3 regions of the Marinomonas sp. PE14-40 genome follow, and region 1 is predicted to be linked to each of the others. Evidence: predicted binding sites of a transcription regulator. Region 1 holds the regulator's gene; each other region holds the start of a gene.
The links. Region 1 encodes FNR, which switches genes on or off when oxygen is low (the NO sensors DNR and NnrR bind a similar motif). Its sites were predicted from a motif close to TTGATNTANATCAA; they were not measured.
Positions count from the first base shown of each region.

Region 2: the regulator FNR is predicted to act here: its motif matches at 3,621-3,634, upstream of Q0A08_RS22725 (OmpW family outer membrane protein).
Region 3: the regulator FNR is predicted to act here: its motif matches at 4,026-4,039, upstream of Q0A08_RS24015 (cytochrome-c peroxidase).

Region 1 is NZ_CP130700.1:1,010,909-1,017,050, reverse strand. It holds gene Q0A08_RS04645 (RecQ family ATP-dependent DNA helicase) at 1-1,207, shown strand, start outside; gene Q0A08_RS04640 (SprT family zinc-dependent metalloprotease) at 1,207-1,689, shown strand; gene Q0A08_RS04635 (hypothetical protein) at 1,785-1,937, shown strand; gene ttcA (tRNA 2-thiocytidine(32) synthetase TtcA) at 2,095-2,931, shown strand; gene Q0A08_RS04625 (YfaZ family outer membrane protein) at 2,941-3,492, shown strand; gene Q0A08_RS04620 (adenine phosphoribosyltransferase) at 3,544-4,086, opposite strand; gene fnr (fumarate/nitrate reduction transcriptional regulator Fnr) at 4,108-4,869, opposite strand; gene hemN (oxygen-independent coproporphyrinogen III oxidase) at 4,899-6,142, opposite strand, start outside.
Region 2 is NZ_CP130700.1:4,903,298-4,909,439, reverse strand. It holds gene Q0A08_RS22740 (M81 family metallopeptidase) at 1-27, opposite strand, end outside; gene Q0A08_RS22735 (M81 family metallopeptidase) at 184-1,719, opposite strand; gene Q0A08_RS22730 (helix-turn-helix domain-containing protein) at 1,898-2,773, shown strand; gene Q0A08_RS22725 (OmpW family outer membrane protein) at 2,943-3,554, opposite strand; gene Q0A08_RS22720 (M4 family metallopeptidase) at 4,069-5,940, shown strand.
Region 3 is NZ_CP130700.1:5,199,664-5,205,805, forward strand. It holds gene Q0A08_RS23995 (AAA family ATPase) at 1-1,671, shown strand, start outside; gene minC (septum site-determining protein MinC) at 2,067-2,795, shown strand; gene minD (septum site-determining protein MinD) at 2,902-3,711, shown strand; gene minE (cell division topological specificity factor MinE) at 3,716-3,973, shown strand; gene Q0A08_RS24015 (cytochrome-c peroxidase) at 4,113-5,288, shown strand; gene Q0A08_RS24020 (hypothetical protein) at 5,336-6,046, opposite strand.

The DNA.
Region 1 (6,142 bases):
AACTCAATCAGAGATTCTGAGGTCATTATCTTTAAACTCTCCGAAAGTTCTTCAACATAGTTATAACCGGGAAAACATTGAAATAACAATTTCCCAAAAGCGATTGGCAAACAAACAATTATTAAACTTCATTAATCAAGATGCACTGCTTGGATCAGGTATTGTTTACTGCCGCTCACGACGTAAAGTTGAAGAATTAAGTGCTTGGCTTAATGGACAGGGGGTCTCTAGCCTTTATTTTCATGCAAATGTTGCAGACAAAGATAAAGAGAAAAACCTCAAGTTATTCTCCGAAGGCGATAATATTGTAATGGTTGCAACGTCAGCTTTTGGCATGGGCGTTGACTTTGATAAGGTCCGTTTTGTGGCGCATATGGATCTTCCGAATAGTGTTGAAAACTACTATCAGGAAATAGGAAGGGCAGGGCGTGATGGTCGACCTGCAAGGGCATTACTGCTATATGGCTTGCAAGATATGTTAAAGCTCTTGCAGTTTGAGATGGAAGTGAATTTTTCATCTGAATCGGATTGGAAACGAACATTAGGTTTTTGTAAAATTTTAGAGGCAAGAGGTTGTCGCAGACAAAGTCTCTTAACGCATTTTGATGAAACAATTCCTAAATGCGGAAATTGTGATAGATGCAAAAATAAAGAAGTGGAGCAAAATGTAACCATTGCTGCTCAGAAATTTTTATCTTTATTACATAAGACTAAAGGAGTCGTCTCTATTGGTGTTCTTATTCAAATATTAATGGGTAAGAAAACCAAGGCAGTTTTTTCTTGCATGGGACAGGATATGAGTTTGTTTGGTAAGGGAGAGGAGCTCAATGAAATCAGTTGGAAAAAGTTAGCACGCTACCTGATTGCTAATGAATATATATTGGTTCATCAGTTTTCTCCTTTTCAACTCGCTCTTCAAGAGAAATCGAAAGCCATACTGAAATCTGAAGTACAGGTGGTTATAAATGATGATTACTTTTATTCAAATCATGAGGTTTTACCTATGGCTGAATATAAAAAGAAGTTAATTCAATGGCACGCTAATGCGGGTGTTGACGTTTTCACAGTTAAACAACTTGATCTCGTTGCGCAGCATAGGCCTAAAACCTTGGCGGCGATGAGTCGATTGACGGGTCTTGCTAAACATGTGCTTGAGCCACTGTCACCACCAATCTATGACGTAGTAAAAATAAGTGTGCCGAACTAATGTATAGAAAGGAGTTTGAAGAAGCGGCGACTAATGCGGTATTGGAGTCCTTTAATAGAGCTAACCAGTACTTTGAAACCGACGTTGAAATGGTCTCGATTAAATTTAACCAAAGGGGCTCGGCGGCAGGTACTGCATACTTACAACGTCATGAAGTAAGATTTAATTATGATATGTATCTTCAAAACCCTAATGAATTTCTTTCTACTGTCGTGCCGCATGAAATAGCACATATATTTGTTTATCAACTCTTTGGTCCAAAAGTTAGGCCTCATGGTAAAGAGTGGAAGAGTGTGATGATGAATGTTTTTAATTTAGCACCAAATCGTACTCATAACTTTGACGTTAAGGCGCCAGCGAAAAGTTTTCTGTATTTGTGTGACTGTATGGAGCATGCCTTAACAATCAGGCGCCATAATCGAATTCTCAAAGGGGCTGAGTATCAGTGCAGAAAGTGCAGAGCTAAATTAAGGAAAAAGTAAAATTGTTCCTATATCAAGCAGATATTAATTTGATATGAATCATTATTAAGGTATTATCTTGGCAAAATTTATCGCTATGTTTGCTTGGAGATGATATGAATAACACACTTAAACTTTTTGCTGGGTTTGCTATGGGATTGGCAACAGCTGTAATGGCTAACTTTGCGCCTATGATAGTACCTGCAATGCTGGCTGTCATTGCTGCAGCGGTTATTATCGATTCTCTAGGGATCAACAAGCAAGCTTAAGCTTAAAAAGAGCTAACCCTGTTAGCTCTTGTTTCACCCTGTAATTTCCTACCGATTAAAAAATTCGTCATATTTCCCTAATAGATTCAATTAATTGGATGCGATGGAATTGTTACTGTTGTAGAATGTCGCTATTTGTAATTATGTGAAAGTAGCAATGGATTTATCAACACGCCCGAAAGAAAAAACCGAACTTAATAAGCTTCATAAACGCTTAAGAAGGCTAACCGGACAAGCAATCGCCGACTTCAATATGATAGAAGATGATGACAAGGTCATGGTTTGTTTATCTGGGGGTAAAGACTCTTATACTATGTTGGAGATATTAAGAAATCTTCAAGCAAGTGCTCCGATAGAGTTTAGTATTGTTGCTGTTAACTTGGATCAAAAACAACCTGGTTTTCCTGAACATATTTTGCCTGAATATTTGTCATCAATTGGTGTTGATTATCATATTCTAGAGCGTGACACCTATAGTATTGTTAAAGAGCTTGTACCTGAAGGTAAAACGACATGTGGCTTATGTTCACGTTTAAGACGCGGTTCTTTATATGGTTTTGCGGATGAAATCGGTGCAACTAAAATTGCGCTTGGGCATCATAGAGATGATATCTTAGAAACTTTGTTTTTAAATATGTTTTTTGGTGGGAAAATTAAATCCATGCCGCCTAAATTGTTAAGTGATGATGGTCGTCATATGGTAATTAGACCACTTGCATACTGTAAAGAAAAAGATATTGAGACTTTTTCTGAAATAAAGGAATATCCGATTATTCCGTGCAATCTTTGTGGTTCACAAGAAAATTTACAGCGTCAGGTTATCAAAAATATGTTACAACAATGGGATAAAGAATATCCCGGTCGTACCGATACGTTGTTTACAAGTATGCAAAATATCGTACCGTCGCATATGGCAGATACAAATTTATTTGATTTTAAAGATTTATCTATTAGTCCAGATGCCTTAGATAAATTAAATATAATTTCACTATAGGATATATTGATGAGTTTTAATAAATATGCAATTACTTTTGCGCTTGGTTTGTTAAGTGTTGGAGCAAATGCTTCAAGTGTTTCAGGTACTCTATCTGATGATACGGCTAAATTAAATGCGTCTTTAAGCATAGATCCTGTTGAGATTGAAGCGGGTGCTTTGTATTTATCTGAAGGCGGTAAATCTGGTTATGTTGGCGTAATGATTGTTGATAAGGCTGACCCTATTGAAGTCGGCGTTGGTGCAAGATTGCGTGCAGTAGAGGGTGATCTAGGTGCTAACGATTCAGGTTACGGTGTAGGATTAGGTGGTTATTATCGTTACATTATTCCACAAGCTAACCGTGTAAGCATATATGCATCTGGTTATTACTACCCAGGGCTTTTCACCTATGGAGATATGAAAAGACAGCACGAAGCTGATTTGAGAGTGGAATATTTTGCAACACGTAATGCAAGAGTTTATTTTAGCTATAGTGTTGTAAAAACTGAATTTAATGATCATAGTGAAAAGTATACTTTGGATGAGGGTGTGCACATTGGAGTAGCAGCTTACTTCTAGGTGTGACTAAAACAGAATCAAAAAAAAGGGCGCTAAATTAGCGCCCTTTTTTTATTCGCCTTCAAAGGCGCAGAGACTATAAACGGGTATCTCTAAGTCACTAATAATCTGACTGCCTTTTAAATCAGGTAGGTCAATAATAGCTGCAACTTCTTTGATGTTAGCGCCTTGTGATTTTAATAGGCTGATAGCAGCGCAAAGCGTGCCACCAGTCGCTATTAAGTCGTCAAAGAGTAATACTTGATCACCCTCAGATACAGCACCTTCTTGAATCTCTAGCTCTGCTTCTCCGTACTCAAGCGCATACTTTTGTGAAATAGTTGCACCTGGTAGTTTGCCTTTTTTGCGCACAAGAATTAGAGGCTTTTGCAGCTCATAAGCAAGAATAGAAGCGATAAGAAAGCCACGAGCATCAATGCAGGCAATGTGGCTTATATCAGTTGCTATATACCTATGAATATAAGCATCAACAACCATTCTCAAACCCTTAGGGTCTGAGAAAATTGGAGTGATGTCTCTAAAACTAATACCTTCTTTAGGCCAGTCTTCAACTGTTTGTATTAAAGATTTTATGTAAAAATCATCGTAAAGCATTATATCGCCTTGTGTTAGCTATCAAATACTTTCAATTTTATCACAATCTTCTGACATGCCGATTAGTTTTTGCATTTGATCTAGATCGATAATGCTAATTTCTTTGCCATCAACTTGAATCATGCCGTTTTTTTGAAAACGTGTGATTACTCGACTAACGGTTTCAACTGCTAAACCAAGATAATTGCCGATTTCACCACGAGACATGGCAAGTCTAAATGATGTTGCAGAATAGCCACGTTTTTTAAAGCGCGCACTTAAATTTAGTAATAAAGAAGCGACTTTCTCATCTGCATTTTTTTTACCTAATAGCACCATCATTTGTTGGTCATCACAAATTTTGCGGCTCATCACTTTAAAAAGTTGATGCTTAAGAGTAGGGATCTGTTCAGATAATTGCTCTAAATGAGAAAAAGGAATTTCACACACCGTGGTTGTTTCAAGCGCTTTTGCAGACACTGGATAAATGTTTTTATCTATCCCGCTAAGGCCAAGAAGCTCACTTGGGCAGTAAAAGCCTGTAATTTGCTCTTCACCAGAGTTAGTGATATTAAAAGTTTTAAGTGTGCCGGTACGTACGGCATACACAGATTCGAACTCGTCTCCCTGACGAAATAAAATATCCCCTTTTTTTAGAGGTTTTTTACGTTCAATGATCTGATCCAATCGATTAACATCGTCATCAGCTAAAGAAATTGGCAGGCATAGCGCGCTAAGGCTGCAATTCTGGCATTGAGATGTAAGTTTACTGTTAAATCGAGCGTTGTTAAGAGCTAAAGACATAATGATCTCCCTGAACTTGATCTATGTTTCTAAATTACTTTAGAGTATGAAATTACGTTATTTAAGTATTTATCAAAAGTCATGCAAATGCAGCGGATTAAAAGTCTGCCAGAGTCCGTGACCCTAATATAAGGTATTGGCTCATTTGTTAACTTAATAATGCCGTCTTTCTCTAGTTTTCTAAGCTCTGATAGTTCATTTTTAAAGTAATTTGAAAATACGATATTAAACTCACTCTCAATGTCACTTGAATCTAGTTCAAAGTTGCAAATTAAAGACATAATGACCTTATGTCTTATTTGGTCGTCACGATTACTCATGTATCCCTTCATAATCGCTAACTGACCGCTTTCAATGCTTTTGCGATAATCTTTTGTCGCCGTATGATTTTGAACATATGTTTTGCCTATTTGACTGATAGCTGATGTGCCAAATGCCAATAGGTCACAGTTTGCATGTGTTGTATATCCTTGGAAATTTCGTTTCAACTCTCCTTTATTTTGTGCTTTTGCCAACGCATCCTTGGGTTTGGCGAAATGATCCATTCCTATGTATTGATAGCCTGCACTGGTAAGCATATCGATGCATAATTTAAGAATAGCTAATTTTGTATTTGTGTCTGGTAACTGATCTTCTGGAATCTGTCTTTGAGAAGCAAACCGTTTAGGTAAATGAGCATAGTTAAATACTGAAATCCTATCAGGATCAAGTTTGATTACTTGATTAAGGGTTTGTTCAAAGCTTTCAGCAGTTTGATATGGAAGCCCATATATTAGGTCGAAATTGATAGAGTGATAACCTAGTTTACGACTACACTGCATTAGGCTGTCAATTAATTCGTAGCTTTGTATGCGATTAATAGTAGTTTGGACTCGTTTGTCAAAATCTTGAATGCCATAGCTAAGGCGGTTAAAGCCGAGTTCTCTTAGTGCTGACAGCTTTTCTTGGCTAACTTCTCTTGGGTCAACCTCTATGCTGTATTCACCTTCATCATCGGGAAGTAAATTGAACTCTTGCTTGATGTAGTTAATCAATTTTTTAAAGGCATCGGTTGATAAGAAGGTAGGGGTGCCACCCCCAAAGTGAAGTTGTTGTACTTCTCTTTCATCGTTAAGCATTAAAGATTTAAGGCGAATTTCTTCAATAAGAAGTTCAAGGTACTCATCGCCTTTTTTGTAGTTACTTGTGATTACTTTATTGCACGCACAGTAATAGCAAAGCTTTGCGCAGTAGGGGACATGAAAGTAGAGACTTAATGGTTTTTTTGAGGGCA
Region 2 (6,142 bases), 1.3 Mb from region 1:
TTGCATCATAGCTATAACAAATCGCATTACTTACCTCTGGATAAACTGAACCAAATCGCTGTCTAATCGCTAACTTGTTTACATTTCATTGAAAGCAGGTTTCTTGATTAGCAGTTAACTAACAGCGTCTTTTCAATATAAAAGCCTGCTAATTAATATCAATTTCGCTAATAACAATTTTTTTTATGCTCCCCCTTCGCTAGTCAGCGTCACTTGTTTCTTAAATGCAGGGCCACAAGGACCAAGACGAACATTGTTTCTTAAGTTTTGGTAAGCAAGGTTAGAGAGGCGACATGGATGAGCACCAGGAGAGACAACTTGAAACATTTTACTGGCGATAGGAGCGAAGTCTGCTTGGAAATGCACTGTACTCTTGAGCACTAAAATACGGCATTCATCTAACTTAATATCAAGATGATGAAAAACAGAGCGGTCAACACATTGGAATCGGTCACGACTTATTACCACACGAATATCAACATCATCAGATAACAGTCGCAAACAGGCTAGTCCACCCACATTTGCTTTAGCACCTAAATACATATCCCCCGTACAGGTAAAGCAACCATCGGTAACTTTTTCAATCAACCAACGCCCTGCTACGCGTTCTGCATTAAAGCTAAAGTGGTTTCCTACTTGAGTCTCTATATACTGACCTTCACCAACAGCGAGTACTTCACCAATTAGTTTTGCATCGCAGATAGCAGCAACCACACCACCTTTAACACCCGCTTTTATCATCTGATCGAGAATACCTGTGGTATCGCTCGTGGCACCTGCTCCTGAGTTATCTTGCACATCCGCTAGGATGACAGTTCCTTGGTGATGTTTAGCGAGATGCTTTAAAGACAGTTCAATTGCTTCATCAGCTTCTAACAACTTATCTTGATAGATCTGTTCAGCTTCTAGCACTGTGCCGTATAGCTTATTAACACTCTGCTTTAAGGCAGTTTTATCGCTGCCATAAGCCACAATAGCGGGACCAGCATCATAGATATCAGCAGGTGGAAAGCCTAATGCCAGTTCTAACCCTTGTTCTGTATCTTGATCCCACTGCTCTAAATATTGGTATAGCTGTTTATTTGGTTTGTCATTAGTACACTGGGCGGATAAAGGGATAAGGTATGGTATTTGGCATAATTGTTTATAACGCAATCCACCTTCTAACCAAGATACTAAATATTCAAAGGCTCTTTCGCCTGTCTCAATCATATCGATATGCGGATAAGTACGATAAATACTAATAAGGTCGCTTTGCTCTACCATTAAAGGCGACACATTTGCATGAAAATCAAGACTCACAACAATAGGAATATCATCAGGAACAATACTTTTTATCCGTCTTAGCAGCTCTCCCTCTGCATCATCGTATTTGGCTGTGGCCATAGCGCCATGTAAATCTAAATAAACGGCATCAAAGTCAGATTCGGCCAATATCATTTGGCAAATCTGTGACATGATGTCTTCAAAAGCTTGATCATCAACCAAGCCACTTGGCTCGGCTGAACACCAGAGTAAAGGCGAAAGCTCGTGACCCGCTTGTTTTGCTCTTCTCATAAAGCCAGTACTTGGCAAGCTCATACCATCAAACACAGATAACATTTCATCGGCAAAAATCATTTTCGGCCAAATATCTGCTTTTACAAAATCATTATAAAGTGCAGGTATCGGAGAAAACGTATTGGTTTCATGCTGAAATCCAGCCATCAATATCTTCATATAAATCTCACCAAATTAGTCCTAAAAATCTTAAGGCAGGCTTTACACTCTTTTGATATCAATAACTAAATCGGCTTAACAGATTGTTATCTAAGGAGCTACGTGCTTAAGTTATAAGGAAAGTTTACTCTCCATATTTAGAGAGCTTCAATTTCGCGAGTAAGGTAAAAATAGAGCAATGTTAGATGCCAATAGCTTAAAAAAGCATAAACTAGCGACAGCAGAAAAGGTCGAAAGTGAACTAGCTAGCAATTTACGCTATCTATGTGATCAGAAGTCATCTATTTCTAAGGTATGTCGTGATTTAGATATCAATCGACAACAGTTTAATAAGTATCTAAGCGGTATATCACGACCATCAAATTCAAATTTAATTAAGATATGTGATTACTTTCAGTGTGATTCAAGTGTCATCAATTTACCCCACCAGCAATTTGTCGCACTGAGCAAGCAGTCACCTAAGCAATCTATTAGTTCAGACTCACAGCACCTTTTAAACCTCTTAGAAATCACTTACCCAAAAGCCGATAAAGACTTAACGCGTTACCTTGGCTTCTATAATGTCTATTGCCATTCAATGGGCTTTCCAGGCTATATCGCGAAATCTGTGGCGCACTTTTATGTCAAAGAAGATCGCATTTTTTGTAAGACTATAGAGAAAATGGATAAGGTAGATGAAGAAAAAGGCCCATGTTTTACCTTTAAGTACTTTGGTGTTGTCTCTCTAATTTCAGATCGTATTTACATCATTGAAATGGAGTCTCTATTAAAGAAGAACCTATCTATGGCGATTCTTTATCCAACCTATCAACCAAAGTTTCAATTTTTAAATGGCATTAATGCAGGTGTCTCTAGTACTCACGGTCGAGACCCTGCTTGCCGCTATATTACCTATGAGTTTTTAGGCACAAATATCAATATTAGAGAAGCTTTAAAAGGCAGCGGACTGTATCGGCTAGATAGCCCTAAAATCAGCGAGGATGTAAAAAGTCGTTTGAAGGTGAAGAAGTCGACCATAGACCCTGATGTCTTTTTTGGTTACGACTATATATAAGTAGAGCTCATTAAAAGTAAAAGGGCTAGCTGAATAAAGACAGTCAGCCCAGTGCTAATTTACTCTCTTATTAGAGACGCGAAGTAAGGCTTTCCTTGCCTTGCTCGCAATTGCTTAATTTACAAAACTGAAAGCTTAAAAAGTGAAAGCTCGAGGAATAAATTAAGACTTAAAAAGTGTAACCCATGCCTATCATGACCACATAAGGGTCGATCTCAGCATCAAAGGTACCCACTGATGTTTTAACTTCTGTGTCTATATCCATATACCAAAGTGATGCATTGAAAAACCAGTCTTCATTTACTTCAACATCAATACCAGCTTGTACAGCTAAACCAAATGAATCATCTAGCTCTACTTCGGTATTATTTAGCTGACCAAACCCTTTTTCTTCAAAGAAAGTCGTATAGTTTAAGCCTGCACCTAGGTAGGGGCGGTATTTGCTGTCTGCTTCACCAAAGTAGTACTGACCCATCAAAGTCGGTGGTAAATGAGACACTTCTGCAATCTTACCTAAACCATTTGTAGAAACATCATGGGTAAAAGGGGTTGCCGCTAATAACTCGATACCCACATTATCAGTCATCATATAGGTAAAAGTTAAACCCACTTGCATATCATTTGTAAGCTCTAGTTCACCAGTGTTTAAAACATTATCACTGGATTCATTTGGCATTACTGAGGCTAATCCCCCTCTCATGAAAAAATCCCCTTCTTCATGAGCTATAACCATAGGTGAAGCTAACGCCAACATGACACTCAGAGGTACTATCTTTTTCATATTTCTGTCCTTATTGATTAGTTGATCTAGTGAGCAAGCAAAATATCAGTTTTTTAAAAACCTCCCTTAACCTAGATCAATAGAATCCAAGCCATAGTTCTACTAATTCAAATACCCAAAGCTAGATCAAACTTTTAGTAAGTATCTCGCTCTTTTCTTATTCGCTAATCATTCACATAAAAAAACAGACAAAAAACCTCAAAACAAGCCTAAAAATAACCGCTTATTTAATAACCATATTGTTCAATTCGTTTTTATATAAATGCAAAGTCAAGTTGTAAAGGTAGATATACACAAATCATGCATGCATTTCACAATTGGTGCCAATTGATGACACTCACAAGGTCAAAAACATGAACTTATTAGTAAAAGTTGACATTAGATTGACTATAAAACGCACGAATGGAAGCATAAGTGAGCAACACAAAGTGCTTAAAAAGCAAAAAAAACTTATGGCAAAACGATTAATCACAATCGCAAATACCATAAATAATAAGAGCAAATGGAGATTGTAATGAAATTGAAAAAGTTAGCTTATTTAGTACCTGCTTTGATGTATATGACAACTGCGCAAGCCGCTGACATAGTACAACTTAAAGCAGACCAGAATCAGTCAATTATTGGTCAATCTATTATCGGCCAATCATTAACTAATTTGCCGCAAGCCCTTAATTTAGATAACAAAAACTCTTTTAAGAGCCATGACGTTAAAGCGATTAAAAAAGCGCGTCTACGTCAACAGTTCAATGGAATTGAGGTGTACGGACATTCATTGTCTGCTAAACGCGACGCATCTGGCAAAGTAAGCGAAGTTGTAGGTAATTATATTGCTAACATTGGCAATGATGTGACCTCTGTAAGCGCTGATTTAAGCAAAAAAGAAGCCATTGCAATCGCGCTACAAAAGGATGGCCTATCTGATCCTGAAAGAAGCAGTGCTGAATTGATTATTTGGCTTGATGAAGGTCAAACTGCTCACCTAGTTTATAAAGTAGACATCTTTACAGGCGGTGATACACCAGCTCGCCCTATTAGCTTCATTGACGCTAACTCAGGTAAGGTTTATGAATCATGGAATGCACTAAACCATGGCATAATCGGTCAATCTTCACCATCAAACAATGACAAAATCATTGGCCAATCAGTAGAAGCAATTGCCAGCCAGAACGCAACAGGTATTGGTGGCAACGAAAAAACAGGTGTTTATTACTACGGCACTGACTACGGCTATCTGCAAGTTGACTCTGATTGCCGCATGGAAACAGACAATGTTGCAACTTATGACCTAAACAACAGAACATCTGGCGGTAGCATTTATGAATTCACCTGCCCAGATAACAATGAAAAAGCGGCTAACGGCGCTTACTCTCCATTAAACGATGCTCACTACTTTGGTAATGTTGTTTATGACATGTACCAAGACTACATGAGCACAGCCCCTCTTTCATTCCAATTAAAAATGAAAGTGCATTATGGTAACAATTACGAAAATGCATTTTGGGATGGCTCAGCAATGACTTTTGGTGATGGTTATTCCACCTTTTACCCTCTAGTAAGTCTTGATGTTTCTGCCCACGAAGTATCACACGGTTTTACAGAGCAGAACTCTGGCCTTAAATATGAAAATCAAAGTGGTGGTATTAACGAAGCTTTCTCTGATATCGCAGGTGAAGCAGCAGAGTACTACATGAAAGGTACAAACGACTGGCAAGTTGGTGCTGACATATTTAAGTCAAACGGCGCTTTGCGTTACATGGAAACACCTAGCCGTGACGGGTCATCTATTGACCATGCAGACGACTACTATGATGGCCTAAACGTGCATTATAGCTCTGGTGTTTATAACCGTGCTTTCTATCTGTTGGCTAACACCAATGGCTGGAACACAAAAACCGCTTTCCAAGCGTTCGCATTAGCTAACCAACTTTACTGGGGAGTTAACACCACTTATGACGAAGGTGCTTGTGGTGTAATGAAAGCGGCTGAAGACTATGGTTTTAACACAACAGACGTAAGTGCTGCTTTCACCACTGTTGGTGTTGATTCAAGCTGTGGAACTGGTCCAGAGCCTGGTGATGACGTACTTGAAGATGGCGTAGCTATCTCTGGTCTAAGTGCGAACACTGGTGGTCAACTAAGCTATGTTTACACTGTGCCATCTAATACTAGCTCAGTGAAAATCAAAATTGCAGGTTCTTCAGGCGATGCGGATCTTTATGTAAGCAACGGAAGCGAAGCAACGACTAGCAACTGGGATTGTCGTCCATACAGATCAGGTAGCAACGAAACTTGCACCATGTCTGTAAGCTCTGGCGACAAACTATATGTCATGATAAATGCTTACTCTAGCTTCTCTGGCGTAACCTTAACAGGTGACAAAAACTAAGAGAGTTTAGCTTAAGTAAAAGTTATATCCCCGAGAAAGCCCTCGTCATTTGGCGAGGGCTTTCTTGGTTTATAGACTAAACTCATCATTTACAACAGCTTATTAAGTTTCCCTATTCTGCTACACATCAGCGTAAAAACACCAATTCACAAGTTTTAGTATTCAGCCTCATCAACAAGCTTTAAAATTAACAGATTAAAAG
Region 3 (6,142 bases), 1.0 Mb from region 1:
GTGTGGCCTGCGATTTCTGACCTCATGGCTTGGCAAGGTATTTACTCAGAGTCTCAAGCTGTAAAAGCTCAAAATGAAAATACACGAACTCAGCTCACGCCACTTATTCAAGAGGCAGACAATACGCGTCAGCAAACTCAAATGGCGAGACAAAATCTTGATAAGCTCATACAGCAACAAGAATACGAAATTCAATCCTTACAAGCATTGAATGACCGTCTTGAGGCGATTGCTAAAGATAATGAAGCAGAGGTTGCTCTTTTTAACGATAAGCAAACGAAGCTCTTACATCAAATAACACCCCATCTTGATGTGCCTTATGATTTTCAGCAACTTAATCAAGCATTTGATCAGCTCAAAAATAGGTTAAATGTCTGGCAAGATGCGCAAGCCAGACAAACTATTTTAATACAGCAAGAAGCGAATCAGGCAGTAAAACTAGAGGCTAACGAAGAAGGATTGAGACAACTGAAACAAAAAAGTCATGAGCTAAGTTTGGTGCTAGATACTTATCAAAAAGACTTAAGTTTGATTCAACAGCAGTTATTCTCTCATCTAGGTGAGCAGAGCTTAGAGCAGAAAAAAGATTCATTAAAACAGATGCTTACTTTATCAGAACAAACCTTTAAAAGTGCTCAGCAGGCAGTGCTAGAGCATAATGCTGATGTACAATCTCTTGAAGGAAGCTTATCTGCTCAAACTCAAAGTCTTACGACCTTGCGTGATGACAAAGCAAATGCAGAAAAGATCTGGCTAGAAAAGTTATCTAGTTCAGGATTTGAAGACGAAAAAAATTGGCAAGCACAGCGTTTGACCGAAACTGACATGGCGCGTTTATCAGAGCAGAAAAAGCGCCATGAAGAAGAAAGGGCTCAGGCCAAAGATAGGTTATTACAAGTAAAAGGTGATATTGAAAATCATCAAAGTACCTTGTCAGGAAACACAGAATTCACACTGGAGAAAGCTCTCAGCTATAAAGGCGATGAGTTAGATAACCAGATAAATGCATTGCAACAAACGATTGCTGAATTAGCCTTGAAACATAGCCAAGAACATCAGAGTTATGGACAGGTACAAATGCAGCTTAAAGCGCATGATGAGGCACAAGTTAAATATCAATCGAATCTAATTAAGTTAGATAAAGCGCGTGAAGATATGGCTTTAATGACTCAGTTACAACAGTTAATTGGTGCGGCCGATGGCGCTAAGTTTCGAAAATTTGCGCAAAGTCTTACTTTGGATAACCTTTTGTACTTGGCGAATCAAAGACTAACCCTGTTACATGATAGGTACCAGTTGAAACGCAAAGTGGGAGATAGGTTAGAGTTAATTGTATTAGATACTTGGCAAGCAGATAGTGAAAGAGACACTCGCACCTTATCTGGCGGTGAATCATTTTTAGTCAGTTTAGCGCTCGCATTAGCGTTATCTGATTTGGTTTCCCATAAAACCAGTATTGATTCGCTCTTCTTAGATGAAGGTTTTGGTACTTTGGATAGCGAAACACTGGATATTGCACTGGATGCCTTAGAGTTACTTAATGCTGCGGGTAAAATGATAGGCATAATTAGCCATGTTGAAGCATTAAAAGAACGAATTCCTGTGCAAATTAAATTATCAAAATTGCCCGGACTTGGTGTTAGCCAATTAGATAAGGCCTACGCTGTTTAGAAGGTATGAACTTCTCTCTAGTTGTAGAGAGAAGTTGTCCCCAGAAACCCTACAATAACTCTCTGAATAAGTGTGATTTCATTTTACTTTTCAGTGCTTTAACTCCTTGTCTAGCTTCTTTTTTATTTTTTTTATGTTTCAAAAGCTTTAACGTGTAAAGATGGTTATCAGATGCTTTTTAGCAGGTTAGTGAGTACCTCACTGCGCCAAAGTTTTGTGTATATTTGAAAAAAACATTTCAGTTAAAATTACAAGTTTGCGGAAAAGAATTAACTTTTGTTGTAGAAAGGTATTTCTTGAGGGTGAATCCCTGTTTCTGGCTTTCTTTAAATTTTGAGCTTGTTAAAATAAGTGTGGCGAAAGAGCGCTTCAACACCATTTATAAGGACACATGTATGTCAGAGTCAAACTTCCAGTTCAAAGGAAGTGTTGTGACCACTATTTTGTTAGAAATTAGTCATTTTGATGAAATGTCACTGATTGCTGCAATTGAAAACAAAGTAGAGCAAGCGCCTAACTTTTTTCAGATGGCCCCTGTTATTATTGATCTGTCAAAATTGGATCAAGTGATTAATCTAGACGAATTTAATCGTCTTTTGCTACATTTAAAAAATCTAGGCTTGAGCCCGATTGGCTGGCGTTCACATGAAACGAATAAGCCTGCTTGGCAAGATGAGGCGAGTTTACCTTTGTTGCCAGCATCAAAAACACGAGCAACTAGATTAGAAAATAATGTTAATCAAGATAAAGCTAACCCTGATGTTGTGATTAAAACTGTCGTTGAAGAGAAGAGAGTTGCACAAAGCTCAAAAATTATCAGTAAACCGATACGCTCAGGGCAGCAGGTATACGCAGAAGGAGATTTAATTATACTATCTTCTGTCAGCGCAGGTGCAGAAGTACTTGCCGATGGCAGCATCCATGTTTATGGTGCTTTAAGAGGCCGAGCTTTGGCTGGTGTTAAGGGCGATAGTAATGCGCGCATCTTTTGTCGTAGTATGGAAGCCGAGCTAGTATCAATCGCGGGTAATTTTATCCTGAGTGATGCATTACAGAAAATTTTGTGGAAGGAATCTGCACAAGTTTTGTTGAATGATGAAAATTTAGATGTTGTAGCTTTTTAGTCTGCTCAAATTAAGTTAATGCCGCGACTATTAATATGTATGGCTTGACCTTCTAAATTATAAAAAATGATAAATACGCATAAAAAATGCGTTTGGGAGAAATAAATTGGCGAAAATTATTGTGGTAACGTCAGGTAAAGGCGGGGTAGGGAAGACCACGTCAAGTGCTGCTATTGGCACTGGCTTGGCTCTAAACGGCCATAAAACTGTCATTATTGATTTTGATGTAGGTTTACGAAACCTAGATTTAATCATGGGCTGTGAACGCCGTGTTGTATATGATTTTGTAAATGTTATTAATGGTGAAGCAACACTGACTCAAGCTTTGATTAAAGATAAACGTACAAAGAATTTATCTATATTACCTGCGTCGCAAACACGTGATAAAGATGCCTTGTCGCAAGAAGGTGTTCAGCAAGTCTTAAACGAACTGGGTAAGACTTATGATTATATCGTTTGTGACTCACCTGCGGGTATTGAAAGAGGGGCACAAATGGCCCTTTACTTCGCAGACATTGCGATTGTTGTGACTAACCCAGAAGTATCTTCCGTACGAGATTCAGATCGTATTTTAGGTATTTTGCAAAGTAAGTCTCGCCGTGCAGAACAAGGCATGGACCCTATTGAAGAACATTTACTGCTAACTCGCTATCACCCTGAACGTGTTGAACAAGGTGAGATGTTGGGTGTGGCTGATGTCGAAGAGATTCTGGCTATTCCTCTTCTCGGTGTAATCCCAGAATCTGAGGCTGTGTTAAAAGCGTCTAACCAAGGTACGCCTGTTATTTTGGATACTGTGTCAGAAGCAGGCTTAGCATACGATGATGCAGTACACAGATTACTAGGCGAAGATCGTCCTTTACGCTTTTTGGAAGTGCCTAAAAAAGGCTTTTTTAAACGATTACTTGGGGGTTAGTTGAGTGGGTATTTTTGATTATTTTAAAAGTAAGAATGAGCCTACATCAGCGTCTGTAGCGAAAGAGCGTTTACAAATTATAGTGGCACATGAGCGCGGTAAAAGGCAGCAGCCAGATTACTTACCTCAGATGCAGAAAGAAATCATTGAGGTGATCCGCAAATACGTCAATATTGGATCGGATGATGTTCAAATACAGTTGGAAAACATTGAGGATTGTTCAGTATTAGAGCTGAATGTGACCCTTCCAGACCAAGCTTAACATCATACTTATTTGAGCTTTACGAAAAGCAGCATGAAAATGCTGCTTTTTTTTGACTTTTGTCAAAACGATAATGCTTACTATTTGTGTTATTATTTGTAAGAAGTTCAAATTAAGATTGTTTAGAAAAAGGTGAAGTGTGCGCAAATTAACTTGGTTATTGTGTTTATCTGGTTTTGCATTGACAGCATGTCAATCTGTCGATGAAACCACTAGTGTGCTTGTAACAAAAAAGAAATCGAGTTTACCTCTTGCTATGGATGATCCTATGGCTAAATTAGGCGGGCAGCTCTACTTTGATGTTAACTTGTCTCTCAACCGTAACCAGTCATGTGCCACCTGTCATAACCCGGCAAAAGGTTTTATTGATGACAGAGATAGTGGTGTCTCTGGAATGGCTTCTCTTGGTTCAGATAATGTTTCAATTGGTGATCGTAATGCGCCAACTGCTGCTTATGCAGCTTTAAGCCCTTTGTTTTCAAAAAATCAGGAAGGTAAATACATTGGTGGCCAATTTCATGATGGTAGAGCCTCAACTCTGGCTGATCAAGCTGCTGGACCGCCTTTAAACCCAGGCGAAATGGCAATGTTGTCTGAGGACCAAGTGCTGGAAAGGCTTAATGAAAATAGCACATATCAAAAACTGTTTACGCAGTTATTTGGGGATAAGGTGTTGACGGACAGTAAACGGGCTTACAAAGGAATGAGTGATGCCATTATGGCATTCGAGCAAACTGAGCTGTTTATGCCGTTTGATTCTAAATACGATAGATATTTACGTGGCGAAGTGGCATTTACGGATCAAGAAGAGCTGGGTAGAACCCTGTTTTTCTCAGAACAATTTACTAACTGTAATCAGTGTCATCAGCTAAGTTCTTCGCCTTTTTATGCAACAGAAAGTTTTACCGATTTCAGTTATCACAATATAGGTGTGCCAGAGAATAAAGCCCTTAGAGCGGTAAATGGTGTGACAGCCACTGATTTTGGTTTGTTTAATAATCCAGAAGCAAGTTTTGAGTCTGAGAAAGGAAAATTTAAGGTACCAAGTTTGCGTAATATCGCTGTGACTGGGCCTTATATGCACAATGGTGTTTTTCAAGACTTAAAAACAGTGGTTTTGTTTTATGATAAATACAACAATGTTACACGCAAAAATAACCCTGAAACAGGTGAATTATGGGGGCAGCCAGAAGTTGGGATAAACCTAGCGACTGAATTAACTGATGGCCCAGCATTACCGGATAAAAGAGTGGATGCCATAGTGGCATTCCTTAAGACGTTAACTGATGCTCGATATGAGTCCCAGTTAAATTAAAATCAAAAAAAGCCCCGAAAGGGGCTTTTTTGATTTAAGAATTAACCTTAATGATGTTTCTTTTTCAACTCAGGGAAGCCTGCTTCATTTAATTTAACGCGACTAACTAGGTCATTATTAGTGCTTAAAATAGTCACGGTGTAGCCACCTTCATCATTGCTTGTCACTTCACCTAATTTTAAGCTTTCGTTATTTAGGCGTATAAGTCGAGCTTCAGCAAGCGTGGTCATTTCTTCAAGAGTTAGGGCATGTTTCTCAATATATGCTTCACGCTTCTCTTGTCTTCTTTCTGCTTTCTCTGCCATTCTTTCTTCATGTTCTGGGCTCATGTCACCTTGTTTGCCAAAGTGTTTGCTGTAGCCACGCTCGCCTTTGTCACATTGGCCTTTACCTTTTTTGCCACCTTTACCGCCATGTTTTGAAAACAAGCCTAAGAATGGTGCATCAACCGGCAATCCATATTTATTCAACTCAAAACTCTTTTCTCCTTCTTCTGTACCACTTAGGGTAACTAAAAAGGTGCCTTGAGCGGTTTTCTCAATACTTTCTAGGCTTGTCTCAGCATTACGACTTCTTAGTAGTTTTGCTTCAACCAAGGTATTGATTTCAGTTAAGCTGTATTCTCGCTCAAGCTGAATATTGCCATGCTTCATCATTCTATCGCCATCATTTGGCATAGCCGTCGCAAGACCTGTTAGAGATAAACCGCAAAGGCTAATTAGGGCAATAGTAGAGGTCTTTTTAAAATACTTTTTCATGTTTAGCTCCATTGTTTTACTGAATTTTAATAAATGAAAAACCGGTTGTTTTTCGATGTGTTTAGTAAAACATTGGCATGTCGCAAAAGTTTGTCA